2 regions of the Neisseria sp. 27098_8_112 genome follow, and region 2 is predicted to be linked to the other one. Evidence: predicted binding sites of a transcription regulator. Region 2 holds the regulator's gene; the other holds the start of a gene.
What was found. Region 2 encodes sigma-54, which starts transcription at its own class of promoters, with help from an activator protein. Its sites were predicted from a motif close to CTGGCACGCTTCATGCTT; they were not measured.

Region 1: a site for sigma-54 is predicted at 5,621-5,638, ahead of O3682_RS02275 (pilin). Genes of this name have one in related genera too.

Annotation. Positions count from the first base shown of each region.
Region 1 is NZ_JAPWBB010000002.1:136,836-153,338, forward strand. Features, by position in the region: gene O3682_RS02255 (M61 family metallopeptidase) at 1-1,180, shown strand, start outside; gene O3682_RS02260 (TIGR01244 family sulfur transferase) at 1,259-1,699, shown strand; gene O3682_RS02265 (helix-turn-helix domain-containing protein) at 2,138-2,434, shown strand; gene glnD ([protein-PII] uridylyltransferase) at 2,451-5,012, shown strand; gene O3682_RS02275 (pilin) at 5,803-6,306, shown strand; gene O3682_RS02280 (pilin) at 6,426-6,884, shown strand; gene O3682_RS02285 (Lrp/AsnC family transcriptional regulator) at 7,275-7,757, shown strand; gene O3682_RS02290 (DUF1415 domain-containing protein) at 7,875-8,471, shown strand; gene O3682_RS02295 (YbaN family protein) at 8,486-8,845, shown strand; gene O3682_RS02300 (sodium:proton antiporter) at 9,288-10,706, shown strand; gene O3682_RS02305 (Na(+)-translocating NADH-quinone reductase subunit A) at 11,044-12,387, shown strand; gene O3682_RS02310 (NADH:ubiquinone reductase (Na(+)-transporting) subunit B) at 12,390-13,622, shown strand; gene O3682_RS02315 (Na(+)-translocating NADH-quinone reductase subunit C) at 13,615-14,391, shown strand; gene O3682_RS02320 (NADH:ubiquinone reductase (Na(+)-transporting) subunit D) at 14,391-15,017, shown strand; gene nqrE (NADH:ubiquinone reductase (Na(+)-transporting) subunit E) at 15,021-15,614, shown strand; gene nqrF (NADH:ubiquinone reductase (Na(+)-transporting) subunit F) at 15,628-16,503, shown strand, end outside.
Region 2 is NZ_JAPWBB010000011.1:70,484-86,986, forward strand. Features, by position in the region: gene parC (DNA topoisomerase IV subunit A) at 1-1,307, opposite strand, end outside; gene O3682_RS08435 (MFS transporter) at 1,516-2,838, opposite strand; gene O3682_RS08440 (LacI family DNA-binding transcriptional regulator) at 3,039-4,082, opposite strand; gene pgi (glucose-6-phosphate isomerase) at 4,340-5,980, shown strand; gene ftnA (non-heme ferritin) at 6,152-6,649, opposite strand; gene ftnA (non-heme ferritin) at 6,666-7,151, opposite strand; gene O3682_RS08460 (hypothetical protein) at 8,063-8,236, shown strand; gene O3682_RS08465 (AmpG family muropeptide MFS transporter) at 8,498-9,787, shown strand; gene hpf (ribosome hibernation-promoting factor, HPF/YfiA family) at 9,849-10,163, opposite strand; gene rpoN (RNA polymerase factor sigma-54) at 10,213-11,568, opposite strand; gene lptB (LPS export ABC transporter ATP-binding protein) at 11,752-12,486, opposite strand; gene lptA (lipopolysaccharide transport periplasmic protein LptA) at 12,557-13,087, opposite strand; gene lptC (LPS export ABC transporter periplasmic protein LptC) at 13,068-13,649, opposite strand; gene O3682_RS08495 (KdsC family phosphatase) at 13,646-14,182, opposite strand; gene O3682_RS08500 (KpsF/GutQ family sugar-phosphate isomerase) at 14,249-15,223, opposite strand; gene tal (transaldolase) at 15,358-16,413, shown strand.

The DNA.
Region 1 (16,503 bases), on a different contig from region 2:
CGCCCGCTTCCTCGCCGATATTCAAAAAATCTGCGAAACCGAGTTGGCGATGTTCCCCTCCCCTGCCCCGTTTACCGAATACCTTTTTCTACTACATCTGGGCGACAACCTCTACGGCGGACTGGAACACATCAGCAGCACCGCCCTACTCGCCGACCGCCACAGTCTGCCATCTTACGATATGGGCGAAGCCGACAAAGCCTATACCGAACTGCTCGGCCTCTTCTCCCACGAATACTTCCACGCATGGAACGTTAAATCCATCAAACCGGCCGTCTTCGCACCTTACAATCTCGACCAAGAAAACTATACCGAGCAACTTTGGGCATTCGAAGGCATTACTTCCTACTACGACGACCTCTTTCTAGCCCGAAGCAAAACCATCAGCCCCGAAGCCTACCTTACCCTGCTTGCACAAAGCATCACACGCGTACAGCAGACACAAGGCCGTCTGAAACAAACACTTGCCCAATCCAGCTTCAGCGCATGGGACAAGTTCTACAAACAAGACGAAAACAGCCCAAATGCCATCGTCAGCTACTATCAAAAAGGCGCACTGGCCGCACTTTGCCTCGACCTCATCATCCGTGAAAAAAGCCAAGGCAAATACAACCTCAACAACGTAATGCAGCAACACTATCGCGACTGGTGCAACACCCATCAAGGCATACCCGAAAAACACTGGCAATCCCGTTGCCAAGAAATGACCGGTTTAGATTTAGAAACCTTCTTTCAGACGGCCTTATACAGCACCGAAGACATTCCGCTCGCGGAATGTCTGCAAAGCGTAGGTGTCAAACTCGACTTTATTCCCCTACCACGCCAGCACGGCGAAGCATTTGCCAGCGAACCCCAATCGGTTGCCCCCGCCAACGATTTCGGTGCACGTTTCAAACAAAGCAGCGATCATGCCATCCTGACTCATGTATTTAATGGCGGTAGCGCAGAAAATGCCGGACTCTGCCCGCAAGACAAAATCATCGCCTTAGGCGGCTATGCCTGCAACGACCTTGCAGCGCAGTGGAGCAAACTGCCTATCGGCACGTGCACCACCATCCATTTCTTCCGCCAAGGCCTGTTGCGTGAAACCAGCATCACAGTTCAAGCAGCAGAAGCCAATACCGCCCTGCTGCACATTACCGATCGACAAAAACTCGAAAACTGGTTGTACAATCATTAAATAAAACTTCAGACGGCCTGCTAATTCACAGGCCGTCTGAAATCAACATACCCATTTAATATAAAGAAAGGAAAAACTATGCCCATCCGTAAACTGACCGACACCCTCTATATCGCCCCCCAGCTGACCGAAGCTGATGTCCAAGAAGCCGTACGTCTCGGCATCCAAACCGTCATCTGCAACCGCCCGGACGGCGAAGAAGAAAACCAACCGGCTTTTGCCGAAGTACAAAACTGGTTTAAAGAGGCCGGCATCAACCAATTCTCACACCAGCCCGTCGTTGCGCCTCAAATCAATGCAGCCGATGTCGCAGCCTTCCAAAATCTGTTGCAACAATCTCCGGCTCCCATTCTTGCCTTCTGCCGCACCGGCACTCGCTGCTCCCTGCTTTGGGGTTATCATCAAGTGCAACACGGCGCATCTGTAGCCGAAGTAGTTGCCGCAGCCGAACAGGCAGGCGTGAATCTCAGCAACTTTGAAACCCGCCTGCAAGAAGCCAAAGATAAAGGTTTGGCTTAATACTTTATTTATATATAAGTAGTAGCCTTCAAACCAATCAGGCCGTCTGAAACCAATTCTTTCAGACGGCCTAATGACTTTTATTCACAATCAAACCTTATTTTTAATTTATTTCCACTATTCTAAAAATATATTTTCTAAATCAAACCCGAATTGACCTGTATCAATACCCTGACCCTATTTTCATTTATAATGCCTTTCGATGCTTCAGGGCCAAGCCCGAATCCTCCAGTTTTCCTCTATAAGAGCCAGCTCTCTTATTAAATGATTTTTCTTTCCTCTTGATGTGTGTGTGTTTGGGTGTGGCCGAAAGCCACCCCCTTTTTTTTATACCTACCCTCTTTAAGGCCGTCTGAAAACTTTCAGACGGCCTTTCCTTTCCCCTCACAAAAATAGTATAAAATCCCCTTATCGTTCAAACCACAAACTCAAAATACCATGGTCAATAAACTCACTCCCCCTCCAAGCCTGCCCGATCCGCAAGACCTCCGTGCCGTTATCGCTTACAACATGCGCCTCTACCGCGTTAATCACGGCTGGTCGCAAGAAGAACTGGCGCGCCAATGCGGACTTGACCGCACCTACGTCTCCGCCGTCGAGCGCAAACGCTGGAACATCGCCCTTTCCAACATCGAAAAAATCGCATCCGCGCTTAAAATCGCCCCTTACAAACTCCTCCTTCCGCCACAAGAAATGCTCCGCCAAATGACCGAACCTGCCGATACCCAAGCCTAATTCACAGCCAGACACCATCATGACCACCGCCCAACAAGCCATCCAAACCTACCAGCAGCAAAAAGCCGCAGCAGAAACTGCCTACCGCCAAAACAACCGTCCTACCGTTTACTTCCGCGACCATATCACCGCTGCCGAAACCCTGCTGCAAACCCTCTGGCAAATCCACTTCCCCGACAGCAACGACATCAGTCTGATTGCCATCGGTGGCTTCGGGCGTTGCGAACTCTACCCCCATTCTGACTGGGACTTAGCGATTATTTCCTCGGTCCCATTTTCAGACGGCCTGCAACAACAAACCGCCCAATTTATCCAAACCCTTTGGGACGCACGCCTCAATCCGGCCATCAAAAGCGGCAGCATAGAAGAAATCCTCCAAAGTACCCAAAACGACATTACCGGCGAAACCGCCTTTCTTGAGGCACGCCATCTCCAAGGCAATGCCAACCTTACCGCCCAACTTCTAAACAAACTCAACACACGCCGCGACACAGCCGCCTTTATCGAAGCCAAACTCCTCGAAATGGAGCAACGCCATACCAAATCCCAAGGCACAGGCGCACAACTCGAACCCAACATCAAAACCTGCCCCGGCGGCCTGCGCGACATCCACACCCTTATCTGGACAGCCAAAGCACAAGGCATAGACAGCAACCCCACCACCCTCGTTACCGCCGGCGTCCTCACACGCACCGAAGCCGGCATGCTGGCCCATGGCTACCGCCGTCTCGCCAACATCCGGATTCATCTCCACCTTACCGCCGACCGCCCCGAAGACAGGCTGCTTTTCGACTACCAGTCCCAAGTAGCCGAAAGCCTAGGCTATACCCAACCCGACATCCGCGGCCGAAGCGAAGCCCTGATGCACACCTTCTACCGAGCCACCAAAGCCATCAAACAACTCAACGGCATCCTTATTCCGGTTCTCAAAAACCATCAAACCTCCAGCCGCCCCCAACATATCCACCCTATCGACAGCCGCTACAAACGCATCGGCCACCAAATCGCCGCCAACGACCTTGCCCTGTTCGAGCAAAATCCCGAACACATCTTCACCATCATCCAAACCATGCAGGAGCAAAACATCACCACCATCGAGCCTCAAACCCTGCGTGCATGGTGGGCGGCCACACGAAAAATCAACACCCGTTTCACCCAAAACCCAGAAAACCGCCGCCGCTTTATCCAATTCTTCAAACACGGTACCGGCCTTACCCAAACCCTCCGTTTTCTCAACCTCTACGGCGTACTTGGCCGCTATCTCCCCGCATGGGAAAAAATCACCGGCCTGCTCCAACACGACCTCTTCCATATTTACCCCGTAGACGACCACATCCTGACCGTCGTCCGCAATATGCGCCGTCTCGCCATCGAAACCCACAGCCACGAAATGCCCGAGGCCAGCGCCATCATGCAGGCCTACCCACGACCGCATGTCCTCTACACCGCCGCCCTGCTGCACGACATCGCCAAAGGCCGTGGCGGCGATCACGCCAAAGAAGGCATCAAAGACGCACAACAATTCTCCGCCAACCACTACTACACCGAAGAAGAAAGCCACCTCCTCGCATGGCTGGTTGAAAACCACCTGCTCATGTCTACTGTTGCCCAAAAAGAAGACATCCAAGACCCGCATGTCCTCCAAGCCTTTTGCCGCCGTATTCCCACACGCGAATACCTCGACGCACTCTACCTGCTTACCATTGCCGACATCCGCGGCACCAACCCCAAACTTTGGAACACATGGCGCGCCAGTCTGCTCCAAACCCTCTACCACAGCACCGCCGCCGTTTTAAACAGCAAAAACCACGATCCCGAACGCCTCCCAAATCGACGCGAACAAGCCTCGACCGATCAGCTCACGTGCGCGGCCGTTCCCCTCAAAAACCAACAAAAACTCCGCCGCATACTCGGCAGTGCATACTACGTCCGCCATCAGACGCGGGAAATCCTCTGGCACACCGCAAACCTCGCCTACGACACCCAAAGTCCGGCCGTCCGCAGCCGTATCCTTCCCCAAAGCAACAGCCTTCAAGTCATGGTGTTCATGCCCAATGGCGACCGCCTCTTCGCACGCCTCTGCCGCATCTTCAGCAGCCACCGCTTCGACATCCAAGCCGCCCGCGCCTTCATTACCGAACACGACTACATCCTCGACACCTTTATCCTGCAACTTCCCGACAATCTCCCGCCTGAAGAATATCCCGACCGCCAAAGCGCACTCGAAGCCGAACTCAACAGCTTCATCCACGGCAACACCACCATCCAAAAACAAAGCGGCCGCCCGCACATCAGCCGCCGCATCCGCCACATCCCCATTCCGCCTACCGTAATCATCACCCCCGAAGAAGATTATCCCGGCTGGCACACCATAGACATCACCGCCGTCAACCGCCCCCACCTCCTCGCCGACATCGCCGAGACCTTCTTCGCACACAACATCAGCCTGCGCTACGCCAAAATCACCACCTTGGATCAGCGCATTGAGGACAGCTTCATCACCTACAGTCCATCCCTACAAGACCCGCAAACCCAAAACACCCTAAAACAGGCATTAATCGAAGTCTTGACCCCATAAAGGCCGTCTGAACATCTTAAAAACATAGGGTGAGCATTTTTTGCTCACCCTAATCACATCCAAATTATAAACATCCTGAATATATCCTTCTAAAACACTCAAGAAATCCAAAGCCTTAAAATTCTAAACCAGAACTTCCTTCTGACATAAAACTACATTCCAAAATCATAACTAAAATGAATATAATTCTAATAACAAATTTTCATTCACCTATTACACCAAACCCTCTTTAAAAATCCTTCCTTCCAAATTTTCTCCTCATCCATATTCAAACAAAATACGCATTTAAAATAAAATCCATAAAAAACAAAAAAATAAAATCACAAGATATTAAACTCACCGATTAATCCATAAAGATACCGTCCATCTAAATCAATTAACATATTATTGAACAAGCTTAATTTCTGACAAAAACGTCACACGCCCAAACTTGTCTCCCTTCCCTGTCACAAAAAACACAAAACTGACAAAAAACGTCAACCCCCTAATTTCCCAAAAATCCTGAAACTTTCAAACAAAACCTCACAAAATTTAAAAATTAAAAAATAATCCCAATAAAAACAACAAATAAAAAATAAAAAATAAAATTTTCAGCCTATTTCCCATACTTGGCACACCGACTGCTTGAAACAACACGTCCGGTAAGGCCCAAGCCTCAAAGCAGCAAGCCCGACGGAAGCTGTATATTCCTTCTTACTTTATGGTTTACTCATAATACATAGTGCCAAGCACATTACGGACTTTTTACTTAAACATAATTATTCACACTTTCAAACTGGAGTTTTAATCAATGAAAGCAATCCAAAAAGGTTTCACCCTGATCGAATTGATGATCGTCATCGCGATTATCGGCATCTTGGCAGTTATCGCCCTGCCTGCATACCAAGACTACACTGCACGTGCCCAAGTTTCTGAAGCCATCACTTTGATGGAAGGTCAAAAGTCTGCTATTGTTGAATACTATGCAGATAAAGGCAAATGGCCTACTAGCAATAAAGAAGCGGGTATTGCAGACGAGGGAAGCATTGAGGGGAAATATGTTAAACAAGTAAAAGTCGAAGCTAATGGTGTTATTACCGCCACAATGAAAGAAGCAAACGTCAATAACGAAATTAAAAATAAAACCGTATCACTTACTCCAACAGCAACTACAACTACAGGAGAAGGTAACGATGCCAAAACAACTGGCAACGGATCTTTCACTTGGACTTGTAAACCAGGTGCAACTGATGGCGTAGCTACAAAATTCTTGCCTTCCTCTTGCCGTCCAGATGAGAAAAAACCAGCTGCGTAAAAATAAGCTAGCTAATCTAATTTAAATATCTAACAAAAGATATTCGACTCGAAGCAAATCCCATAATAATTATGGGATTTGCTTTATAAAATAAAAATAAGAAAACGACATACTCAAAAATGAAAAAACTACGCAAAGCCCAAACCGGCTTTAGCCTGATTGAGTTGATGATTGTTATCGGCATTATCGGCATTTTGGCAATAGCGGCTCTTCCTGCATACCAAAACTATGTTGCCAGAGCACAAGTAGCAGAAGGCATTTTGTTGGCAGGCAGTATGAAAAGCTATGTTGAAGAAGCCTATGCGGATAAAGGCAGCTTGCCGCTTGACCTCAATATCAAGCAACTCGCTTCAGACGACAATAAAGTCGGCAACTATGTAAAGATTGTCCGTATTGAAGATAACGGCACTATTGTTGCCGCCATCGGTAATCAAGCCGCTGTACCTGTGAAGAATACCGAAATCCACCTGACACCAAGTTTTGCAAAAACAGGTAATACCAAAGGCACAACAGTTTGGTCTTGCGGTGGCACCATGGATACACACTTCCTTCCCGTATCCTGCAAACAAAGCTTGTAAGCTTATTTCCCAAAACACAAAAATACATTGCGAAGAAAACCCCAAACAAAGCCAAATACAAACGCGGAAAACGAACAAATCAAAAGAACAAAACTCTCCAAAACAAGGTCATTAAGAGCCTGAATGATCACATTACGAAAATAAATGCCGTCTGAAATTCATTTTCAGACGGCCTCTTTATACCTAATCACAATATGACATAAAACTTTGATCTTGATTAGTTTCAGACGGCCTTCATCTTTTCACAACTACATAAAACAAATTCGCAACACTCCTTATAAGACAATTTGTCGCACATCTGAACTCAATATATAATTTAACCATACAAGTCTTTATTTTTAAGCATTTTTCATTTTTAAAACATACATTGCCTACATTGGGAGAACCAACATGCCTCATCTAAACTTGGACAAAACGGATTTAAAGATTCTGCAGGTTTTGCAGGAAAATGGGCGGTTGAGCAATGTTGAGCTTTCTGAAAAGGTGGCACTCTCCCCTTCTCCCTGCCTGCGCCGTCTCAAGCAGCTTGAAGATGCAGGCATTATTCAAAAATATGCCGCCCAGCTTTCTCCCGTATCTTTGGGCTTGGGTTTGCAGGCTTTTATCCGTGTATCGATTAGCAAGGCAAAAGATGCGCGCGAGGATTTTTCCGAATCTGTCCGCGCTTGGCCGGAAGTATTGAGCTGCTTTGCTTTAACAGGCGAAACCGACTATCTGCTCCATGCATTTTTTACCGATATGAACGCGTTTTCCCATTTTGTTTTGGACACGCTGCTTTCACACCACGGTGTGCAAGATGCGCAATCGAGTTTTGTGTTGAAAGAAATTAAAAACACGACCGCTCTGCCTTTGGTTCATTTGGTTCAGGATTAATGATTTGAAACTGATAAAGGCCGTCTGTTGTTCAGACGGCCTTTTAAATTCCAATGGTTTGCTTTCAAGCCCATACACTTGTATACTTTTTAAGAATAATTCACATAAGCTTTTACTATGACAGACACCGCCCATCTCGATACCAATACTGTTTCAGAACATACCAAACAATGGTTGGAAAAAGCCGTTATCGGGCTGAATCTTTGCCCGTTTGCCAAAGCGCCGCACGTTAAAAACCTGGTTCGCATCGTTGTCAGCGAAGCCCGTCATTTAGACGGTTTCCTTGAGGACTTGGATCGTGAATTGCAGCTTCTGGGCAATACGCCCGCTTCGGAATTGGAAACCACTTTACTGGTTCATCCGACGCTATTCCCTGATTTTGAAACCTTCAACCAAATGCTGGAAATTGCCGATGATGCGGTTGTAGAAAACGAATTGGAAGGCGTTATCCAAATTGCGCCGTTCCATCCTGATTTTCAATTTGAAGGCACAGAAGCCGACGACATCAGCAACTACACCAACCGCTCGCCCTACCCGACCTTGCACCTGATTCGTGAAGACAGCATTGCCAAAGCGGCTGAAGCATTTCCCGATGCCTCGGCAATTTTTGACCGCAATATCGCGCTGCTGGAAAAAATGGGGCATGAGGGCTGGGATAAATTAGACATTCCGCGTTGTCCATTTCCGCATCACAAGCCATCTGAAAACAAATAATTGGTGATGGGAAGATGGTTCGCTATTTATTGATTTTTTGCGGCGCATTGTCACTCGTCTTGGGCATTATCGGCATTTTCCTGCCATTACTGCCGACTACGCCTTTCATTTTATTGACCGCCGCCTGCTGGGCAAAAGCCTCGCCGCGCTTTCACAATTGGCTGTATCATCACCGCCATTTCGGTCCGATCATACAAAACTGGGAAAACAACGGCGCCGTGCCACGCAAGGCAAAGTTCTTCGCTATCGGCATGATGGCCCTTTCTTGCCTGTTTATGTTTTGGCAATTTCCGGAACGCTGGTGGATTGGTGCCGTATCATCAGTCTTCTGTAGTTGCGTGGCAGTGTGGATGTGGTTACGGCCGGAGGCATAAAATAAAACAGGTGGGCATTTTCGCTTACCTGTTTTTTATTTTCACACCCAATTTATCCATTAAAACAATCAGTAAGAACCAAAACACCCTATTCAACCCTCATTTTTCAGACGGCCTCCATTTATTCAATCAAATGTAAATTTTAGCTAAAATTAATTCAAAGCATTTTTTCGATAGTATTATTTTCGATATTTTAAACTCCTGTTTCAAAAACATTTTTTTACTACTTCCAACTACGCCCATCGCTTTTATTTCTTTATTTGTATCAACATTTCTTTTGATTCCAACACTCTAAACCGTCCCTTAACACTTGCTTTGCGTTATACTTTCCCCTGGCACAACCGCGCAGTTCGTCTGGATATTTTCAGACGGCCTGAATATTTCACCGCCGTGCTTTCTCAACGAAGTTCCTCACGGCGCAACAGAATAAAAAGGAAATACTATGCGCTCTCTCTCATTTTTACTGCTTCTTGCCGCCTTTCCTGCTGCGGCATCTGATTTTGACGGCTCATCCGCAAGCCTGCTTTGGGGTCTGCCGTTTGCACTGATTCTCTTGTCCATTGCACTCGGACCTCTGTTTTTCTCCCGTATTTGGCACCATCACTTCGGCAAAATTACAGCGTTTTGGACGCTGCTGTTTTTAACGCCGTTTATCATAACCTTTGGTTTTGGAGCCGGCGTGCATACCGTTGCCCATGCGTTGGTTGAAGAATATATCCCCTTTATCCTGCTGCTTTTGGCGCTCTATACCATTTCAGGCGGTATTTTTGTCAGCGGCGATTTGCACGGCTCGCCTAAATTGAACACAACCCTGTTGGCAGTCGGCACGGCTTTGTCGTCCATCATGGGGACGACAGGCGCGGCTATGTTGATGATTCGTCCGCTTTTGAAAGCCAATCATAAACGCCACTACCGCGTTCACATTGTGATTTTCTTCATTTTCTTGGTAGCGAATATCGGCGGCGGTCTGACTCCTTTAGGCGATCCCCCTCTGTTCTTAGGATTCCTGAAAGGCGTAGATTTCATGTGGACGGTCAAACACATGCTGATGCCTGTATTGATCAGTTCTGTGGTTTTGCTGGCCGTTTTCTACATCATCGACAGCCGACACTTCAACCGTGAACAAAGCGAGCACCTTGCTCCCGCCCCTTCCGATAAAGAAGAAAAAATCAAAATTTACGGCAAATGGAATTTCCTGTTACTGGCCGGTGTTGTCGGCGCGGTTTTATTGTCCGGCTTGTGGAAACCAAATCATCCGGGCTTTGAAATCTTGGGCAGCCATTACGCCTTGCAAAACCTGATGCGCGATGGCATTTTGCTGGCTTTGACCGCCGTATCTTGGATTATTACACCCAAACAGGTACGCGCAGGCAATGAGTTCAACTTCGAGCCGATTGCCGAAGTGGGCAAACTGTTTTTGGGTATTTTCATTACCATTTCCCCCGTCTTGGCAATTTTGAAAGCCGGCGAAACAGGTGCATTGGCTTCCGTTGTTTCTCTGGTTCACGACTCGGCAGGCAATCCGATTAATGTGATGTATTTCTGGATGAGCGGCATTTTGTCGGCATTCTTGGATAACGCGCCGACTTATTTGGTGTTCTTCAATATGGCCGGTGGCGATGCCCAAGCCTTGATGACAGGCCATCTGTTCCATTCGCTGCTGGCAGTATCCATGGGTTCCGTATTTATGGGTGCGCTCACTTATATCGGTAATGCGCCGAACTTCATGGTCAAAGCCATTGCCGAACAACGCGGCGTACCGATGCCTTCCTTCTTCGGCTACATGGCATGGTCGGTGATTGTATTGGTACCGCTGTTTGCCCTGCATACGATGATTTTCTTCGTTTGGCAGCTCTTTTAAACTTAGAGGCCGTCTGAAATTCAGACGGCCTTTTATTTTCAGCTATATCATCAAACATAGCGTTTAAATATCAATCAGTTAAAAATTATTTCTCTTAACACTCGATTACATATTCCTACTTTTTTCCCACTTTTCCCGTAAAAATAAGCGTAAAACTGACATAAAGCAGCCTATACCTGATAAAATCTAAAGCTTTGTTGTTTGCGTTTATTCGTTGTTTTTATAGCAAACCTCTGCTTTTTTCAGACAGCCCATTCTTTGTTTCAAAGCATTACATGCCGTCTGAAAAAACAATCCGACATCCGAATCTCAACCCACCAAAAAGTAACGCATCCTTATGATTAAGATAAAAAAAGGCTTAGACCTGCCTATCGCAGGCAGACCGGAGCAAGTCATTTATGACGGCCCGGCCATTACCGAAGTCGCGTTGCTTGGCGAAGAATATGTCGGCATGCGCCCCTCGATGAAAATCAAGGAAGGCGAAGCCGTCAAAAAAGGCCAAGTGCTGTTTGAAGACAAAAAGAATCCGGGCGTAGTATTTACCGCTCCGGCTTCAGGCAAAATCGCCGCGATTCACCGTGGCGAAAAGCGCGTACTTCAGTCAGTCGTGATTGCCGTTGAAGGCAACGACGAAATCGAGTTCGAACGCTACGCACCTGAAGCGCTGGCAAAATTGAGCAGCGAAGAAGTGCGCCGCAGCCTGATCCAATCCGGTTTGTGGACTGCGCTGCGTACCCGTCCGTTCAGCAAAATCCCTGCCGTCGATGCCGAGCCGTTCGCCATCTTCGTTAATGCGATGGACACCAATCCGCTGGCTGCCGATCCTACGGTCATCATCAAAGAAGCCGCCGAAGACTTCAAACGCGGCCTGTTGGTATTGAGCCGCCTGACTGAGCGTAAAATCCATGTGTGTAAAGCAGCAGGCGCAGACGTGCCGTCTAAAAACGCTGCCAACATCGAAACACATGAATTTGGCGGCCCGCATCCTGCCGGTTTGAGTGGCACGCACATTCATTTCATCGAGCCAGTCGGTGCGAACAAAACCGTTTGGACCATCAATTATCAAGATGTGATTGCCATTGGCCGTTTGTTTGCAACAGGCCGTCTGAACACCGAGCGCGTTGTTGCCTTGGGTGGCTCTCAAGTCAACAAACCGCGCCTCTTGCGTACCGTTTTGGGTGCGAAAGTATCGCAAATTACTGCGGGCGAATTGGTTGATGCAGACAACCGCGTGATTTCCGGCTCAGTATTGAACGGCGCGATTGCACAAGGCGCGCACGATTACCTCGGCCGCTACCACAATCAGATTTCCGTTATCGAAGAAGGCCGCAGCAAAGAGCTGTTCGGCTGGGTTGCGCCACAACCGGACAAATACTCCATCACGCGCACCACTCTCGGCCATTTCCTGAAAAACAAACTCTTCAAGTTCAACACAGCCGTCAACGGCGGTGACCGCGCCATGGTACCAATCGGCACTTATGAGCGCGTAATGCCCTTGGATATCCTGCCTACCCTGCTCTTGCGCGATTTAATCGTCGGCGATACCGACAGCGCTCAGGCACTGGGTTGCTTGGAATTGGACGAAGAAGACCTCGCTTTGTGCAGCTTCGTCTGCCCGGGTAAATACGAATACGGCCCGCTGTTGCGCAAGGTGCTGGAAACCATTGAGAAGGAAGGCTGATTATGGGCTTGAAACATTTTCTGGAAAAAATCGAACCGCACTTCCTGCCGGGCGGCAAACATGAAAAATGGTATGCCCTCTACGAAGCTGCGGCGACGATTTTCTATACATCCGGCGCGGTAACGCGCAAAGCGGCCCACGTCCGCGATGCGCTCGACTCCAAGCGCATGATGATTTTGGTGTGGCTGGCTTTGTTCCCTACCATGTTTTACGGTATGTACAACGTCGGCGCACAGGCATTCGGTGCATTAACGCCTGATTTGCTGCAACAAAATATCGCCAACGACTGGCATTACGCCCTTGCCAACGCTTTGGGCATCAATATGTCGTCTGAAGCGGGTGTGTTGGGCAAAATGCTGTTCGGCGCGATTTTCTTCCTGCCGATTTACGCGACTGTATTTGTTGTGGGCGGCTTCTGGGAAGTTTTGTTCGCCACTGTACGCAAACACGAAATCAACGAAGGTTTCTTCGTAACTTCAATTCTGTTTGCTTTGATCGTTCCCCCTACCCTGCCTTTGTGGCAAGCGGCTTTGGGTATTTCTTTCGGCGTTGTGGTTGCGAAAGAAGTATTCGGCGGTACAGGTAAAAACTTCATGAACCCTGCTCTGGCAGGCCGTGCGTTCCTGTTCTTCGCCTACCCAGCCAACATTACCGGCGATACCATCTGGACTGCAGTTGACGGCTATTCCGGTGCCACTGCTTTGGCGCAATGGGCGGCACACGGTGCAGATGGCCTGAAAAACGCTGTAACCGGTCAAAACATCTCTTGGATGGATGCGTTTATCGGTAACGTACCCGGCTCAATCGGCGAAGTATCCACTTTGGCGCTCTTAATCGGCGGCGCGTTTATCGTGTTCACCCGTATTGCCTCTTGGCGCATTATTGCCGGCGTGATGATCGGTATGATTGCCATGTCTTCACTGTTTAACTTCATCGGTTCGGACACCAACGCCATGTTCTCCATGCCTTGGTACTGGCACTTGGTGGTCGGCGGCTTCGCCATCGGTATGCTGTTTATGGCGACCGACCCTGTTTCCGCTTCCTTTACCAATGTCGGCAAATGGTGGTACGGCGCGCTTATCGGTGTAATGTGCGTATTGATCCGCGTGGTCAACCCTGCTTACCCCGAAGGCATGATGTTGGCGATTCTGTTTGCCAACCTGTTTGCCCCGATTTTCGACTATTTCGTCGCACAAGCGAACATCAAACGCAGAAAGGCGCGCAGCAATGGCTAAGAAATTCGATAAAGACAGCTTCAGTGGCACGCTGATTGTGGTATTGGTTGTCAGCCTGATTTGTTCCATCATCGTTGCTGGTGCGGTCGTCGGCTTGAAACCAATCCAAGAGAAACAAAAACTCCAAGACAAACAAGGCTATATCTTGAGCGTAGCCGGTTTGATGGATAAAAACACCGACATCAGCAAAACCTTTGCCGAACGTATCGAGCAACGCGTTGTCGATTTGGCAACAGGCGAATACGTGAAAGACGCGCCGAAAGACTTCAGCGCGCGCATCGCAGGCAAAGACCCTGCCCAAAGCATCCAAATCAAACCCGAAGACGATTTGGCCGGCATCAAAAGCCGTGCCAAATACACTGAGGTTTACTTGGTAAAAGGCGAAGACGGCAAAGTCAGCCAAATCATCCTGCCTATGCACGGCAACGGTTTGTGGTCTGTCATGTACGGTTTTGTCGCCATCCAACCCGACGGCAACACCATCAACGGCATTACCTATTACGACCAAGGCGAAACCCCGGGCTTGGGCGGCGAAATCGGTAATCCGTTGTGGCAACAAAAATTCGTCGGCAAAAAACTGTTTGACGAACAAGGCAAACTCGCCCTGCATGTTGGCAAAGGCGCAAGTTCGGACAAAGAACACGGCGTAGATGCCCTCTCCGGCGCGTCGCTGACATCTAAAGGCGTGCAAGGTTCGTTCGCCTACTGGTTCGGCGAAAACGGCTATATCCCCTACCTGAACAAATTGAAATCAGCAGGAGCACAATAATGGCTGACATGAAACGCTTGAAACATTTGATGTTTTCACCCTTTATCGACAACAACCCGATTGCCTTGCAGGTTTTGGGTATTTGTTCGGCTTTGGCGGTTACCACCAAACTTCAGACGGCCATCGTGATGGGTATTTCCGTGAGTTTGGTAACCGGTTTTTCCAGCTTTTTCATCTCATTGGTACGCAACTACATCCCCAACAGCATCCGTATTATTGTGCAAATGGCGATTGTTGCTTCCTTGGTAACGCTGGTTGACCAACTGCTCCAAGCCTTTGCTTATGAGCTGTCCAAACAGCTGTCCGTATTCGTCGGCCTGATTATTACCAACTGTATCGTGATGGGCCGTGCCGAAGCATTCGCCATGAAAGAGCCACCGCTGGAAAGCTTGGTTGACGGTATCGGCAACGGTGCAGGTTACGGCTTAATGCTGATCATCATCGCAACCATCCGCGAACTGATCGGCTCAGGCAAGCTCTTTGGCTACACCATTTTCCAAACCGTACAAGATGGCGGCTGGTATCAAACCAACGGCTTGTTCCTGCTCGCTCCTAGCGCGTTCTTCATCATCGGCTTCTTGGTATGGGGTCTGCGCACTTGGAAACCTGAACAGGCGGAGAAATAACACATGGAACATTACTTAAGCCTCTTTGTAAAATCCGTCTTTCTGGAAAACATGGCACTTTCCTTCTTCTTGGGGATGTGTACATTTTTGGCGGTATCTAAAAAAGTATCCACTGCATTCGGTTTGGGCGTTGCCGTAACTTTCGTACTCGGCCTGTCCGTCCCAGCCAACCAACTGGTTTACTCGCTGTTAAAAGACGGCGCGCTGGTTGAAGGCGTGGACCTGACCTTCCTGAAATTCATCACCTTCATCGGCGTAATTGCCGCTTTGGTGCAGATTTTGGAAATGTTCTTGGACAAATTCGTCCCTGCCCTCTACAACGCATTGGGTATCTACCTGCCCCTGATTACCGTAAACTGCGCGATTTTCGGTGCCGTATCGTTTATGGCGCAACGCGAATATAACTTCGGCGAGTCCGTTGTATATGGTTTCGGTGCAGGTTTGGGCTGGCTTTTGGCTATTGTCGCTTTGGCGGGCATTACCGAAAAAATGAAATATTCGGACGTCCCTAAAGGCCTCAAAGGCTTGGGCATTACCTTTATCGCTGCTGGCCTGATGGCAATGGCGTTTATGTCGTTCTCCGGCATCCAGTTATAAGAAAGGAATCGGCATGGAGATTATTTTAGGTATCGTGATGTTTACCCTCATCGTCTTGGTTTTGGCACTGATGATTCTGTTTGCCAAATCCAAGTTGGTGAGCGAAGGCGACATCACCATCAAAATCAATAACGAAAAAGAGCTGACGATGCCTGCCGGTGGCAAACTGCTGGGTGCGCTTGCCAGCCAAGGTATTTTCGTTCCTTCCGCCTGCGGTGGCGGCGGCTCATGCGGCCAATGCCGCGTTGTCGTGAAAAGCGGCGGTGGCGACATTCTGCCAACCGAGTTGTCCCACATCAGCAAACGCGAAGCGCGCGAAGGCTGCCGTCTGTCTTGTCAGGTCAACGTCAAAACCGACATGGACATCGAAGTACCGGAAGAAGTATTCGGAGTGAAAAAATGGGAATGTACCGTCATCTCCAATGACAACAAAGCAACGTTCATTAAAGAGCTCAAGCTTGCCATTCCCGAAGGCGAAGAAGTTCCTTTCCGCGCCGGTGGCTACATCCAAATTGAAGCCCCTCCTCACACTGTTGCCTACAAAGACTTCGATATTCCTAAGGAATACCACGAAGACTGGGACAAATACAATCTGTGGCAATACGTTTCCAAAGTGGATGAGCCGATTTTGCGTGCCTACTCTATGGCTTCATACCCTGAAGAAAAAGGCATCATCATGCTGAACGTTCGTATCGCTACGCCTCCTCCTCGCGTACCTGACGCGCCTCCGGGACAAATGTCATCTTATATTTGGTCACTGAAAGCCGGTGATAAAGTAACGATTTCCGGTCCGTTTGGTGAGTTCTTTGCCAAAGATACCGATGCCGAAATGGTATTTATCGGCGGTGGTGCAGGTATGGCGCCGATGCGTTCCCACATTTTCGACCAG
Region 2 (16,503 bases):
ATCAAATAGGCTTTCGGATCGTCTGATTCGCGGATGACTTTAATCACTTCGTCGATGTGCAGAAAGACTTTCAGACGGCCTTCAAGGATGTGCAGCCGTTTTTCCACTTGATTCAAACGGAATTTCAGACGGCGTGTTACGGTCACGACGCGGAAATCCAACCATTCCTGCAAAATTGTTTTCAGGTTTTTCTGCGCAGGGCGGTTGTCCAAACCCATCATCACCAAGTTCATCGACACATTGCCTTCCAGCGAAGTTTGCGCCATCAGCGTGTTGATGAAGGTATCGGTATCGATGCGGCTGGATTTTGGCTCGAACACCAGACGCACGGGATGTTCACCATCTGACTCGTCGCGCACGCGGTCGATTAAATCCAGCATCAGCTTTTTGGTATTGAGCTGGTCTTGGTTCAGCTGTTTCTTGCCTGCTTTCGGTTTCGGATTGGTTTGCTCTTCGATTTCGGCAAGAATTTTGGCGGAATTGGCGTTCGGCGGCAGCTCGGTCACAATCACGCGCCATTGTCCGCGCGCCAGCTTCTCGATTTCGTAACGCGCACGCACGCGCACGCTGCCCTTGCCGGTTTCGTAAATCCGGCGCAATTCGTCCGCCGGCGTGATGATTTGACCGCCGCCGGCAAAATCAGGCGCGGGGATGTATTGCATCAGGTCGGCGGTTTCCAGCGTTGGCTTTTTCAACAGCGCAACTGCCGCCTGTGTGACTTCGTTTAAATTGTGCGACGGAATTTCGGTCGCCATGCCCACAGCGATACCCGACGCGCCGTTGAGCAAGACCATAGGCAGACGTGCTGGCAGGTGTACAGGCTCGTCAAACGCGCCGTCGTAGTTCGGCACGAAATCCACCGTCCCCTGATTGATTTCGGACAACAGCAATTCCGCAATCGGCGTCAGCCGCGCTTCGGTGTAACGCATCGCTGCCGCCCCGTCGCCGTCGCGCGAACCGAAGTTGCCGATGCCGTCGATTAAGGGATAGCGCAAGGTAAAATCCTGCGCCATGCGGACCATCGCTTCATAGGCGGAACTGTCGCCGTGCGGGTGGTATTTACCCAAAATCTCGCCGACCACGCGCGCCGATTTCACCGGCTTCGCCCCCGACGTCAAACCCATATCGCGCATGGCAAACAAAATACGTCGTTGTACAGGCTTTTGGCCGTCTGAAACTTCAGGCAGCGCGCGGCCTTTGACCACGCTCATGGCGTATTCGAGATAGGCGCGTTCGGCGTACTGACCTAACAGCAGGTAGTCTTCGCCGATAGGAGATGGGCTTGGAGCGGAAATGTGTTCTGTCATCAGGATGGTAAAACGAAATAAATTAAAGAAGGATATTGTAAAGCAAAATCGGTAGTCATAGCCAATTTGAGTGATGAACGGTAGCGCAGCGACAATAAGGCTTACCGGATCAGGTCAGCAAATGGAATCCGTTTCGACAAAAAAGGCCGTCTGAAACCATTTCATGTTTCAGACGGCCTTTTCATTTTGGTTTTAAATCAAAACTTCGTTATTCTGCAGTAGCCGGTTTGGCCGCAGTTTTAATGGTTAAAGTCAATGCGGCGGCAATGGCCAGGGAAACACCGGCAAAAGTCATCGCGTTGGCAGGGTTTGAACCCAAGAAAGTTCTGTACACCCAGCCGAAAGATACGGTTTCAATCAGCATTGGAATCACAATCATCATGTTCACAATACCCATGTACACGCCGTAACGTTCTTTCGGAATAGAACCGACCACAATCATAAACGGCACGCCCATCATACTTGCCCAGCCGACACCGAAACCAATCATCGGAGCAAACATCAGGTATTTATTGCCGATGTGCGGAATGGTGAGCAAGGCCAGCGCGGCAAGGGTAACAGCAAAGGCGTGAACATATTTGGCGGCGTATTTGCGTGCCATCCACATCAGGCCGAAGGCGGAGATAAAGGTTACGACGTTGTAGCAAGCGTTTACCAAACCGGTCCATGCAACCGCTTGACTATACGCTTCGGTATTTTCAACAGTCGAATCCCAAACGGATTGAACGATACTGTGGGAAATATATTGCCAGTAGATAAAGAGTGCGTACCATTGGAAGAGATACACCAAAGCCAGTTGCCACAGGGCAGTCGGCATTTCGCGTACAGCAACGATAATATCTTTAACAGCATGAGCAGGACCGCTTGGTTGCGCTTTAATGGCCGCCATTTCCTCAGGACTAGGCTCATGTTCAGGTGTCGATAACACAGTAACCAAGACCGAACCGATAGAGCAAACTGCACCAATATAGAAGGAACCAAATACCCAATACGGAATACCCGCTTCAGAAGTCTGTTGCAACCAGCCGATTTGCTGGAAGATGTAGAGGGAAACGTTGGCCAGTGTAATACCCAAACCGGTAAACACAGACTGCATCAAGAAACCGGTATACTGTTGATGTTCAGGAACGGTATCAGCAATAAAGGCACGGAAAGGTTCCATCGCGGTATTGTTACTGACATCCAAGAGCCACAGCAACAATACGGCCACCCACAAGGCGGTAACGTGCGGATAAATAAAGAGACAGAGGCTGCAACCGATGGCGCCAATCAAGAAATACGGACGGCGGCGGCCCAATCCCGGCACCCAAGTGCGGTCACTCATCGCACCAATCATCGGCTGCACCAGCAAACCGGTAATCGGACCTGCCATATTCAAAATCGGCAACTGGCTCGGGTCGGCATGAAGAAAGCTGAAAATCGGATTAATTGCAGTTTGCTGCAACCCGAAGCTATATTGAATACCGAAGAAACCGAAGTTCATCAGCATAATCTGGCGAAGTGTCATCGCCACTTGTGGGGAGATTTTCATAGGAAGGCTACTCCTGGGTAATAAACTATGGAAACAACAAACTCCAATTTCAGCGGTATGACGCTTTTATTGTATTTGGGCTGCCCTTTTTACTGAGGCAACTCCGTTTTCAGACGGCCTTTATTTTGACCGTTCACATGAATCTTATTTTGATGTGTGTTTGTGTTGTTTAAAGCTTATTATTTTCAGGCCGTCTGAAACTATTTATTAATCACAGACTGACGCCAGATGGTTTCCCCAACGACCTTGACTGGCCGAACCGAACCGGTCGGATGTTCAATATGTTGAAACAGCAAATCCGCCGCCATCGCGCCCATACGCAGATACGGCAGTTCGGTACTGGTCAACGGCGGAAACAGCGTCTCCGCAATCGCGCTGTGGTTATCATATCCGGCAACAGAGACTTGCTCGGGAACCCGCACGCCGCGCGTCCTCAAAATCCCGTACACGCGTACTGCCATTTCATCGTTACCACAGCAAATTACCGTCGGCGGAAGCGGCAAAGACAGCAGCTTCAAAATAGCCGAAATCAAAGACCCGCTGTCATTGCTGAAGTCAGGATAGCCAGTTTGCACCAAATCAGGATCGAAGACAATATCCGCATCAGCCAAAGCACGGCGGTATCCGGCCAATCTCAATCTTGTCGCTTCCACGCCCGGCTGCAAAGTCACATAAGCAATCCGTTTGTGTCCGCTTTGGATAATCCTGCGCACCAAGCCATACTGCCCTGCTTCGTCATCCGGCAAAACCGACGGCGTACCTGCCAAATCAAAACAGTTGACCAACACCATCGGGCAACGGTTGGGCACTTCCGGCAACAATACTTCCTGATGGAAACCTGCCACATATAAAATCCCCTCGGCACGATGCTCCATAAAGGTACGAATCAGCGGCTCCATCTGACCGGGCTGCCCCGGCTTGTTGTCGATGTCGGCAATCATCAAAATCTTGCCTTGTGCGCGAATCTGCTGCTGAATGCCCTTAATCAAGAACATATCCGGTATGCCGTGTCCGCCCGTATTCTCGCCTGTCCGCGAAATGGCGCCGGTAATCAGACCGACCAATCCTGAACGGTGTGACCGCATAATCCGCGCCGCAGAAGACGGAATATAGCCCAAAGCAGCAATCGCTGTTTCTACTTTGGAACGGGTTTTATCACTGACCGGCGCATCGCCGTTAATCACCCGGCTGACCGTCTTGGGAGATACCCCGGCATAAGCAGCGACATCATAAATTGTAGCCATCTTACGGACCCGTCCCGACAAGATTTCAATAATGTTACATAGGATAACACAGCAGACATCGGTGTCATACCCCCTTTTTTACAGAAACTTGATGATAATCAACCGTTTCTATTGCATTTTGCATACATTTCTTAAACAAAACCGCCCACGCCATCTCCCAAAATCTGTTCAAATTTGTTAAACTACAAGCCACTACAAGAAAGCAGGAAATACCTATCTATCCTGCTTATTTTACCGTTACATACTAAGGAAACGAGATGACCGCATACTCAGACGCATGGCAGGCCTTGGAAGCCCATCATGCCGATACGCAACACGTTACCCTGCGCGAACGTTTCGCTGCAGATGCCGAACGTTTCAATAATATGCACGAAATTCTGCACGGTTTGTTATTTGATTACAGCAAAAACCGTCTGGATGAAAATACCCTTGATTTATTGTGTCAACTGGCCGAAGCAGCCGATTTGCCACAATATATGCAGGCCATGAGCAGCGGTGAAAAAATCAACACCAGCGAACACCGCGCCGTTCTCCACACCGCCCTGCGGCTGCCTGCCAATGCCAAACCTGTTTACGTCGACGGCGAAAACATCGTGTCCAAAGTTCATCACGAACTCAACCGCACCCTCGAATTCGCACGCCAACTTTTAGACGGCACCCACGCAGGCATTACCGGCAAACCGATTACCGACCTGGTTCACATCGGCATCGGCGGCTCCGATTTAGGCCCGCGCATGGCCACACAGGCGCTGCAGCCTTATTGGCAAAACATCCGCGTCCACTTTGTCAGCAACTCCGATGATGCCGACCTGACCCAAACCCTTCTCGGCCTCAACCCCGAAACCACCGTATTCAGCATTGCCAGCAAATCGTTCCGCACACCGGAAACCCTGCTCAATGCCTATGCGGCGCGTACTTGGTACCGCGATGCAGGTTTGCCTGATTCTGGCATCTACCGCCACTTCTGCGCCATTTCCGCCGATGTAGCCGCAGCCCAAAACTTCGGCATCTCCCCCGACAAAGTCTTCGCTATGTCCGACTGGGTCGGCGGCCGCTATTCCGTCTGGTCGCCTATCGGCCTGCCGCTGATGGTTGCCGTTGGCGAAAAAGCATTCCGCAAAATGCTGGCCGGCGCACACGCGATGGACACCCATTTCTTCGAGGCCCCATTCCGCCGCAACATTCCCGTCCTGATGGCGCTCATCAACGTTTGGTACAACAACTTCCAACATTCAGACGGCCAAACCGTTGTCCCATACAGCCACAACATGCGCCTCTTCACACCATGGCTCAACCAGCTCGATATGGAAAGCCTCGGAAAACAGCGTACTTCAGACGGCCAACCCGTTTCCTGCACCACCGGCGGCATTGTCTTCGGCGACGAAGGCGTCAACTGCCAACACGCCTACTTCCAGCTTCTGCACCAAGGCACGCGTCTGATTCCCGTCGATTTCATCGTCCCCATGACCACAATCTACGGCAACCACCGCCAACACCGCTTTACCGTTGCCAATGCCTTCGCCCAAGCCGAAGCGCTGATGAAAGGCAAGACCTTAGACGAAGTACAAATCGAATTGGCCACCCTGCCCCAAGACGAACGCGACCGTCTTGCACCGCAAAAAGAATTCCCAGGCAACCGCCCGAGCAACAGCTTGCTCATCGACAGCCTGACGCCTTTCAACCTCGGCATGCTGATGGCGGCCTACGAACATCGCACCTTCGTTCAGGGTGTGATTTGGCGTATCAACCCCTTCGACCAATGGGGCGTGGAATACGGTAAAGAGCTGGCTAAAACCATCGAACCCGAGCTCGAACGCGGCACGCCAGTACACGACAGCTCCACCAACGGTCTGATCGCCTTCTACCGCAACTGCAACGCAGCATCGAAGACCGTCTGAAAATAAAATGTCCGTAAAACAAGCATATCTGCCTGTCTTACGGGCATTTCAAAACCTAATCGGCGGTAAGAATGAACCGTTAAAGCACCGCACTTTTAGACAAAAGTAGCTAGATTTTGATATAAAAAAAGGCTAAATCGATAATGACTTAGCCTTTTTCATCAGACTTGATTAGTTGTTTGTTGTTAATGCGCCTAAATCTTTATCAACTAAGAACAAACCTTTACCATCTTCACCAAGAAGATTTAATTTATCCAAAATTCCACTGAATAATTTTTCTTCTTCATGTTGTTCAGCCACATACCATTGTAAGAAGTTAAAGGCAGAGTAGTCTTTCTCTTCAAAAGTTCTACCAACTAATTCATTGATTTTAGAGGTAATTAACTTTTCATGTTCATAAGTTAATTCAAGTACTTGTTTCAATGATGAAAATTGATGAGGTGGTTCATCAATTTGTGTGATGATAGCCAATGCGCCGGTCTCATTTAAATAAGTGAAGAGTTTACGCATATGCTGCATTTCCTCAGCCGCATGCTCTGATAAAAATTTTGCAGCTCCTTCGAAACCTTGTTGTTCGCACCAGGCGCTCATTTGTAAATATAAGTTAGAAGAATAAAACTCTAAATTCATTTGATCATTTAATAGTTTAATCACGCTATTTGATAACATTTTATTTCTCCTATTCTTATAAAGTTTTTAATTCACGATCAATGTAGTAGAGCGCTGTACCACTTTCACCAAGAAGTTTGAATTTATCAACAATACTGTTAAATAATTTTTCTTCTTCATGCTGTTCAGCTACATACCATTGTAAGAAGTTAAAAGTAGAGTAATCCTTTTCTGCAAAAGTACTCTCAACTAACTCATTAATTTTAGATGTCACTAGTTTTTCGTGTTCAAGTGTTGTTTCAAAAACTTCTTTTAATGAAGCGTAATCGTGTTTAGGGGCGTCAATTTTACCTAACAAAGGCATTCCACTGGTTTCGCTCACATAAGTAAACAACTTTTGCATATGTTCCAATTCTTCATCGGCATGACGAAGTAAAAATGCTGCAGCGCCTTCATAACCATGTTTATGGCACCATGCACTCATTTGCAAATAGACATTTGATGAATACAACTCGAGATTAATTTGTTCGTTTAATTTTGCTGTAATTGACTTACTTAGCATAACTAACTCCTTTTCTTAATGCGGTTAATAGATGTATCACAATACAAAATTTGTATTTGCGGATGAATTTTACTCATTTTATTGAGAATAGTCAATTTTATTTTATCAATTTTTATTGTAACCAATTAATTTAAAAGGATTTTATAAATAAATCATTCTCATTTATTTCCATTTAATGAAATGAGTTATCAATATCGTCTTTGCCTAAATTCTCTAGAGAAATGATGAGGTGTTGGAAGGAGAATCGTAGATTTCCAAAGTTTTTTGCTCTCACTTATCAACTCCAAAATACTGGATAAATAGAAAACATGAAAATTCAATGTTTTTTATAGAATTACGCATCAAAGCGATATAGTTTCAAAGTAGGTTATCCTTAATATTTGAATGTGACAATTACCATTTATTATTTAACATAATATACATATTGTTGAAAAATCTACTGGTTAACTTCAATCAGGGAAAGCATGAAGAAGTTAGGAAGTTGGTTGGAAAGTTGATTAGGGTAGATTTTATTCAAATGAAAGACTAGGCTATGAAATCAAAATTTGTGTATAAGTTACTGGTAATTTCAAAGTACCTGTACATTTTAATTTGTATATCAATACCAATCGTTTTTATTTATGAAAGCTACCAAGGAGATAATGTTGATTTTATGATTTATATTCATGCTTTTATTATTTTTTCCATATTGGGTGTATTGACTCAATATTCTACATCTAATTTTTTTGAAAAGGAAAAATAACATGATTGAACTATCCATTGAGGATCTGGAACTAATTTATGGAGGAGGCTTAGGAGAGAGAATCCTTCAAGGAGGAGCAAATGGTGCATAAATAGGAGGATCAATTGGTGCAGGTATTGGTCTGGGTGTCGGTATAGCTTTTGGCAGTATTCCTGCCGGACCAGCTATTATGGTCGGTGGCACAATTGGTGCTGCTGTTGGTGCTGCAACTGGTATGGGTGTTGCAGCATATGAGTATTACCAAGAAACTCAGCCTAAAGGGACAGTAACGGTCGGTCCGATTTCTGCTTTTGCTGTGGACAAATCAGGAAACGGCTACACTGACGGCACAAATTACCACTGATATTTCTCATCGTTCAAACGATCTCTAGGGGTCGTCTGAAACTTTCTTAACTTCAATTTTATAAATACACCCAAGCAACCCTTCTTCCGTCCTGAAGTCTCCGTTGCCCGCCAAACCAGTTGTTCCAACAAAAGGCCGTCTGAAACTTAATTTGTTAAAGTTTCAGACGGCCTTTTATTATTCTATAAAAATAACAGAAGTTCATTCGCCATATCATTCATCTTTGCTACAATATCCCTTTTCTTTTTTATTGATTCCACTATGACAACCGCACCCCAACCCAGCACTTGGCGCAAGATTTTTTCGCGCAAAATGCTGATTTGTATCTTTACAGGCTTCACTTCGGGGTTGCCGCTTTATTTTCTGATCAACCTGATTCCGGCATGGTTGCGCAGCGAACATGTCGATTTGAAAACCATCGGCCTGATGGCACTTATCGGTCTGCCTTTCACTTGGAAATTTATCTGGTCTCCCGTCATTGATTTGGTCAGATTACCTTTTTTAGGACGGCGACGCGGTTGGATGCTGGTTACGCAAATTGGTTTGCTGCTGACCTTGCTCATTTACGCCTTCCTAAATCCTGCTCAGCATTTATATGTAATTATGGGCTTATCGTTGGTGGTCGCCTTTTTCTCTGCCAGCCAAGATATTGTATTGGATGCATTTCGCCGCGAAATTTTGTCAGATGAAGAATTAGGCTTGGGCAACTCTATCCACGTCAATGCCTACCGTATCGCTGCTTTGGTACCCGGCTCGCTCAGCTTGATCTTGGCCGACTTGATGCCTTGGCACAACGTATTCATCATTACTGCACTATTTATGCTGCCCGGTCTGCTGATGACCCTGTTTTTAGCCAAAGAGCCTGACATTCCACCATCTGTGTCGCGTACATTTGCCCAAACAGTCTCTGACCCTTTCAGTGAGTTCTTCTCCCGCAAAGGAATCAAACAGGCCATATTGGTATTGCTGTTTATCTTTCTCTACAAACTGGGCGACAGCATGGCCACTTCTTTGGCTACACCGTTTTATCTGGACATGGGCTTCAGCAAAACCGACATCGGCCTCATTGCCAAAAATGCCGGTTTATGGCCTGCTGTCATTGCCGGTATTGTAGGCGGTATTTGGATGATAAAGCTCGGCATCAATAGAGCTTTGTGGATTTTCGGCGTGGCGCAATGGGTTACTATTCTAGGCTTCGCCTGGTTGGCAAATTTTGGCAAGTTTGAAACCATCACACTGACAGAACAAATGATGCTTGCAGCTGTAATTGGTGCAGAAGCAGCGGGCGTAGGTCTGGGTACAGCAGCATTTGTTGCCTATATGGCTCGTGAAACCAATCCTGCATTTACAGCCACACAATTAGCCCTCTTTACCAGTCTGTCAGCCGTTCCACGTACATTTATCAATGCTTCGGCAGGTTATCTGATTGAAGCGATGGGTTACTTTAATTTCTACTGGCTATGTTTTGCTTTGGGCATACCGGGCATGTTGCTGCTGTTTAAAGTAGCACCATGGAATGGCGAAAAAGTGAATACCCGTTTGCAAGGCTAAATCTCCTTAACAAACAAAAGGCCGTCTGAATAGTTCAGACGGCCTTTATCATACAAAAACTTTATTCGGCAGCAGGTTTGACAGTGCTGCGGACATCGCCGCTTTTTTCTTTATGTTTCAAAACAGCGCGGTCGAGTTTGTCCATCAAAACATCAATCGCGGCATACATATCCTGTTCAATCGCTTCAACGTGCAAATCTTTGCCTGCCAAATGCGCATCAGCTTCGGCTTTTTGATTGACTTTTTCCACCGAGAGCGTAATGGTCACGGAGATGATGTTGTCAGCGTGGCGATTGATTCGTGCCAACTTATCGGAAACATAGTTTTTGATGGCTTCGGTAACATCAAAATTCAGACCGGTGATTTTCAGATTCATGATACAGCTCCTTCGGTTGATTAGTCCGTCAAAACGGATCGGAATATATCTACTCGGTAAATTTTCGTTTGTGTGCCGGTGGTATGCCTAATGATTCTCTATATTTTGCAACTGTACGTCTGGCGATTTCAATGCCGCGTTGTTTTAATAATTTGACGAGGGTCTCGTCCGAATAAGGTTTGCTACTGTCTTCACTTTCAATCAGCTGGCTCAATACAGCTTTGATTGCGCCTTGGCTGAACCCTTCGCCGTCATCGTCGGCATTCACTGCCTGTGTGAAGAAATAGCGTAACGCAAACAGGCCGCGCGGGCAAGACAAATATTTCTGATTGGCGGCGCGCGAGATGGTACTTTCCGCCAAACCCAATTCGGCGGCGGCATCTTTCATCAGCATGGGCGACAGGCCGATTTCGCCGAAGACGAAAAAATCTTCCTGATTTTTGACGATATACTCGGCAAGGCGGATGACTGTGCTTTTGCGCAATTCCAAAGAATCAATGCACTGTTTGGCCTCGCTGATTTTTTCCTTCCACTCCGGCGCGCCCTCTTCCGCCGATTTCATCAGGTTGCAATATTCCTGATTGAGCTGTAGCTTCGGCCAGACTGCTTCGTTGCTGATGACTTCCCAGCCGTCCTTGCCCTCTCTCACCCAAACGTCAGGCTGAACATAAGGCGTAGGCGTGGCAGAAGCGAAGCCGTAAGCCGGATAAGGATTCAAGCCGGCAATCATATCGAGCGCGGCTTCTATGGTTTCGCTGTCGGCCTGGGGATAGAGTTTGCGGAAACGCAGAACGTTTTGTTTGCGGTTTTTGCCTAACTCTTGAAGCGAACTTTGCACCAAATGCGCGGCCATTTGTCTAGCCGGAGAAGCCGGCAAACGCATTAATTGCAGCATGAGCGACTCGGTCAAGTCAGCCGCAGCCACGCCGGGCGGATCAAAGGTTTGCAATACATCCAGCGCGTTTTGCAGGGCCTCTTCGTCCAGCATCCATTCTAACGGCGTGTGGTTGATGATTTCTTCGAGGCTGTCGGTGAGATAGCCTTGTTCGTCCAAAAAATCAATCAAGACGTGAACATAGGCTGCTTCCACTTGCGAAAGCGGATGCTCGCACACTTGGGCATGCAGATAGTGTTTGAAATTCTCTTCTTCGGCGATGTTGCTCCAAATATCTTCGGCATCGTCGCCACTCAACTGCTGACCTGCGCGCGGCATGGTTACCGCACGGTTGAGCCCGCTATCGGCAAACTCATCGGTTTCCGGACGCTCAAGCAGAGGATTGTCTGACAACCAGTCTTCCACTTCGCGCTCAAGCTCAAGACCCGACATCTGCAAGATACGCAAAGACTGCTGCAGCCGCTGATTGAGCTGCTGGGTCTGTTTGAGTTTAAGGACGAGTGAAGACATAATGTTTAATTCGAAATGTATGGATAGTTTTTCAGACGGCCTTTATACGGAGGGCCGTCTGAAAAACTAGGTTATAGGTATTATATTTGTATTCTTAGTAATTATTTCAATATTTACAGATACCCTCAATTGAAATGAGAGCCTCATGTGAAACCGGTTTTACGATTGCCGTCAAATATGCATTCAATATTTGAAATTTTCACCCAAGTAAACCGAACGGACTTGTTCATTGTTGACCAAGTCGTCCGGCTTGCCTGAAGCCAATACCGTACCGTCGCTGATGATGTAAGCACGGTCGCAGATGCTGAGGGTTTCGCGCACGTTGTGGTCGGTAATCAATACGCCGATACCGCGTGATTTGAGGAACTCGATGATTTTCTGAATATCGATGACGGCAATCGGGTCAACGCCGGCAAAAGGTTCATCCAACAAAATGAAACGCGGCTGCATGGCCAACACGCGCGCGATTTCGACACGGCGGCGTTCGCCACCGGACAAAGACGGCGCAGGGTTGTTGCGCAGGCGTTCAATGTTCAAATCGGCCAACAGTTTTTCAAGTTCGGCATCGATGCGGCTTTTATCCTTCATGCTGATTTCCAAAATGGCGCGGATATTTTGTTCCACGGTCATTTTGCGGAAAATCGAGGCTTCCTGCGGCAGATAGCCGACGCCGAGGCGGGCGCGTTCGTGAATGGGCAGGTGGCGCAACTCTTGGCCGTCCAGCATCACGCTGCCTGCATCGGCGGCAATCAGGCCGACAATCATGTAAAAGCTGGTGGTCTTACCCGCGCCGTTAGGGCCGAGCAGGCCGATGACTTCGCCGCTTTCGATTTCCAGGGAAAAGCTTTTGACGACTTGGCGTTTTTTGAAACTTTTTTGCAAGTTTTGAACCACAAGACGGCTGTTGTTTGCGCTCATATTCTGTTGACTTTCGATATTGACCTCAGGCCGTCTGAACCTTTTTCAGACGGCCTTTTTGTGTGTTTTCTTATTTGTTTTTCTGCGTGCTGGACGGCTGGATGACAACGCTGACGCGACCGGATTTGGCGGCGGATTTCACACCGGATTTGGCGCTGCCGTTGATGGTGTAAACCTCGGTTTTGGTGTTGTAAGTGATGACCGCACCTTCGGCCACATCGCCGCCGCGCTGTACTTTGGCATTGTCGGTCAGGGTAACCAGACTGGCTGCGGAAGAATACGTTACAGTATTGGCTTGGCCGTTGACCACGCCTTTGCCGCCGTCCAACTCTTGGCTGAATTTGACGGGCGAGCCGGTGGCTTTCATCAACTGCTCGCTTTTGTCGTTGCGTGAAACGGTTACGCTGCCGGCACGGATATTGAGCGTGCCTTGTTTGATGATGACGTTGCCGGAAAAGGTGGTGCTTTGGTTGTTTTGGTCAAGCGAGCCTTGGTCGGCTTCGATTTGAATCGGCTGCTTGCTGTCGCTTTGCAGTGCAAAGGCCGGGCTGGCGGCAAAAACGGCAACAAGGGCTAAGATTTTACAAATTTTTTGTATCATAAATTGTGGCTTTCACTTTGGAAGGGAAATTCAGTAAACCGGTTTTGTGATCATAAGTCATGCCGTTTGCCTGACCGCTGGACTGTCCGTATTGGAAAGTAACGGGGCTGTCGGTATGGGCGTATTGCGCCTCGGTATCGACATTCAAGCGTTCGGTTTTGACGATGCCGGCCAAACGCTTGGCATCTGCCGCTTTGTTTAAGACAACATTCTGTTCAAAAACGACTTTCTTGTTTTGAATATTGTACGCTGCTTTGTCACTGCCGACTTCGTACAGCAGGCTGCCGTCGCGGTAAAACGAAAGATGCGGTTTGTCCAAATGCACGTCCGCACTATTCGGATATTGGACGGCATCGACCGCGCTCAGGTTTTCTTTCAGACGGCCTTCTTGGTCAAAACGTTTGCCGTTGATGCCTTTCATCGAATATTGCGGCTCATTCGGATTGAGGACGACTTCTTCGACTTGTACTTCGCTGATGCGGCCGAGCCATGCCGCCAGTGCGCCGAGTGAAACGGCCAACACCAGCGGAAAAGCGATTCCGTAACGCCATCTGATTTTCATCGTACATACTCTTTCAAAGCAGGTTCAAGCGTACCTTGTGCCTGCATAATCAAATCGCACACTTCACGCACCGCGCCTGCGCCGCCGGAACGTCGGGTTACATAATGGGCGTATTGCAAAGTAAACCAATGCGCTTCAGGGACGGCGACCGCCAATCCGCAACGCACCATCACGGGCAAATCGACAACATCGTCGCCGACAAAGGCGCACTCATGCTCCTCCACACCGGCCTGTTCGCGTAATTGGGCGTAGGCGGCACGTTTGTCGTGAATGCCTTTGAAGTAATAGTTGATGCCGAGCTGCTTCACGCGGATACCGACGGAAGGCGCATCGCGGCCGGTAATAATCGCCGTTTGCACGCCGCTGGCCTGAAGCATTTTCAAACCATGTCCGTCCAAAGTGTGGAACGATTTGATTTCTTCGCCGTTGTCGCGGATAAAAATGTGGCCGTCGGTCAAAACGCCGTCCACATCCAGTATCAGCAGTTTGATACCTAAAGCGCGTTGTTGCAGGTCGGAAGAGAGGTTTTGCATAAGGTTTCCTTATTTCAGACGGCCTATTCTAGCATAAGGCCGTCTGAAAACGTTTTTGCCGTCGATTCAGACAATTCGTGCCATCAATAAATCGTGCATATTCAGCGCACCAATCAATACGCCGTTTTCTTCGACCACCAGCAAACCGTTCACATGGCCGCTTTGCATGGCTTTCAAAGCTTCAGTGGCAAGGCGGTCGGCGGAAATGGTTTTCGGCGAAGCATGCATGATGTCGTCCACTTTCAAACCCGCAAAGCTGTCGCGTTCTTGAAACAGACGGCGCAAGTCGCCATCGGTAAATACGCCTTTCAGACGGCCTTCGGCATCGGTTACCGCCAACATACCCAAGCCTTTTTCACTCATGCGGACAATGGCTTCTTTCAACGGCGTACCCAACAAAACGGCTGGCAGGGCTTCTTCTTTGTGCATGATATCCGCCACGCGCAGCAACAGGCGTTTGCCCAGGCTGCCGGCCGGATGGCTTAAAGCAAAATCATCCGGCGTAAACGCACGCGCCTGCAATAAAACCACAGCCAGCGCATCGCCCAACGCCATCACGGCGGTCGTACTGGAAGTCGGTGCAAGGCCGAGCGGACAGGCTTCTTTAGAAACCGCCGCGGTAATATGGATATCGGCATGACGCGCCATGGTCGAAGTCGGATGGGCAGTGATACAAATAAGCGTGATGTTTTTACGTTTCAACGCCGGAATAATCGCCGCAATTTCATCGCTTTCGCCGGAATTAGAAATGGCAACCACGACATCGTGATCCACAATCATGCCCAAATCGCCGTGCGCCGCTTCGGCAGGATGGACGAAAAACGCAGGCGTGCCTGTCGAAGCCATGGTCGCCGCCATTTTGCGGCCGATGTGTCCGGACTTGCCCATGCCGGTAATGACGACCCTGCCCTTGCAGTGCAACAACGCTTCTGCCGCACGGACAAAATCATGATCCAAAGCCGCCGCAATTTCACGCAAACCTTCGGCTTCCGTATCCAATACATCGCGCGCCCAGTCGAGATAAAGTGTGTTTTCCGCCATCAAAGCCACCTTTCGTGCTTGAATTTAGGTTTGTTTTGCCCAAATTAATCGGCTGTAAACTGTTCAAATTCATCGAATCGGCGTAGCATTACCGCCACTTCACAAACAAACCTATTATGTAAAAGGAATCAGAGATGACTATTTTATCGGACGTTAAAGCATTAGGACAACAAATCTGGTTGGACAATCTCTCCCGTTCGCTGGTACAAAGCGGCGAATTGGCAGAAATGCTGAAGCAAGGTGTATGTGGCGTAACTTCCAATCCTGCCATTTTCCAAAAAGCCTTTGCCGGAGATGCCCTGTACGCCGATGAAGTAACCGCGCTCAAACAGCAAGACCTAACCCCGAAACAACGCTACGAAACCATGGCGGTTGCCGATGTGCAAGCCGCCTGCGACGTGTGCCTTGCCGAACATGAATCCACTGGTGGCAAAACCGGCTTCGTCAGCCTCGAGGTTTCGCCTGATTTGTCCAAAGACGCGCAAGGCACGGTTGAAGAAGCGCGCCGCCTGCACGCCGCCATCAGCCGTAAAAATGTCATGATTAAAGTACCGGCAACCGACGAAGGCATCGAAGCACTCGAAACCCTTGTTTCAGACGGCATCAGCATCAACCTGACCCTGCTCTTCTCCCGCACCCAAACCCTCAAAGCCTATGCGGCCTACGCGCGCGGCATTGCCAAACGTTTGGAAGCAGGACACGACGTTTCCCATATCCAAGTTGTCACCAGCTTCTTTATTTCCCGTGTCGATGCCGCATTGGATGCCACCCTACCCGACCACCTCAAAGGCAAAATCGCCATTGCGCTGGCCAAAGCCGCCTATCAAGATTGGGCACAATACTTCGGCAGCAGCGAATTTACCGCGCTTGCCGAAAAAGGTGCCAACCGCGTACAACTTTTGTGGGCATCTACCGGCGTGAAAAACCCTGCCTATCCTGACACGTTGTACGTTGACAGCCTGATTGGCGCCCATACCGTCAACACCGTTCCCGATGCCACACTCAAAGCCTTTATCGACCACGGCACCGCCAAAGCCTCTTTGACCGAAGGTGTGGACGAAGCCCAAGCGCAGCTTGCCGAAACCGCGAAACTCGGCATTGATGTCGAAACTTTGGCAACTCGTTTGCAGGAAGACGGTTTGAAACAATTTGAAGACGCTTTCGCCAAACTGCTTGCTCCATTGGCTTAAGCGGATTGAAAGGACGGCTGAGAAACTTAAATCATTTTGAAAAGTCTCAGGCCGTCTGAAACCCAAATTCGGGCGTGTACGGCACGCCCT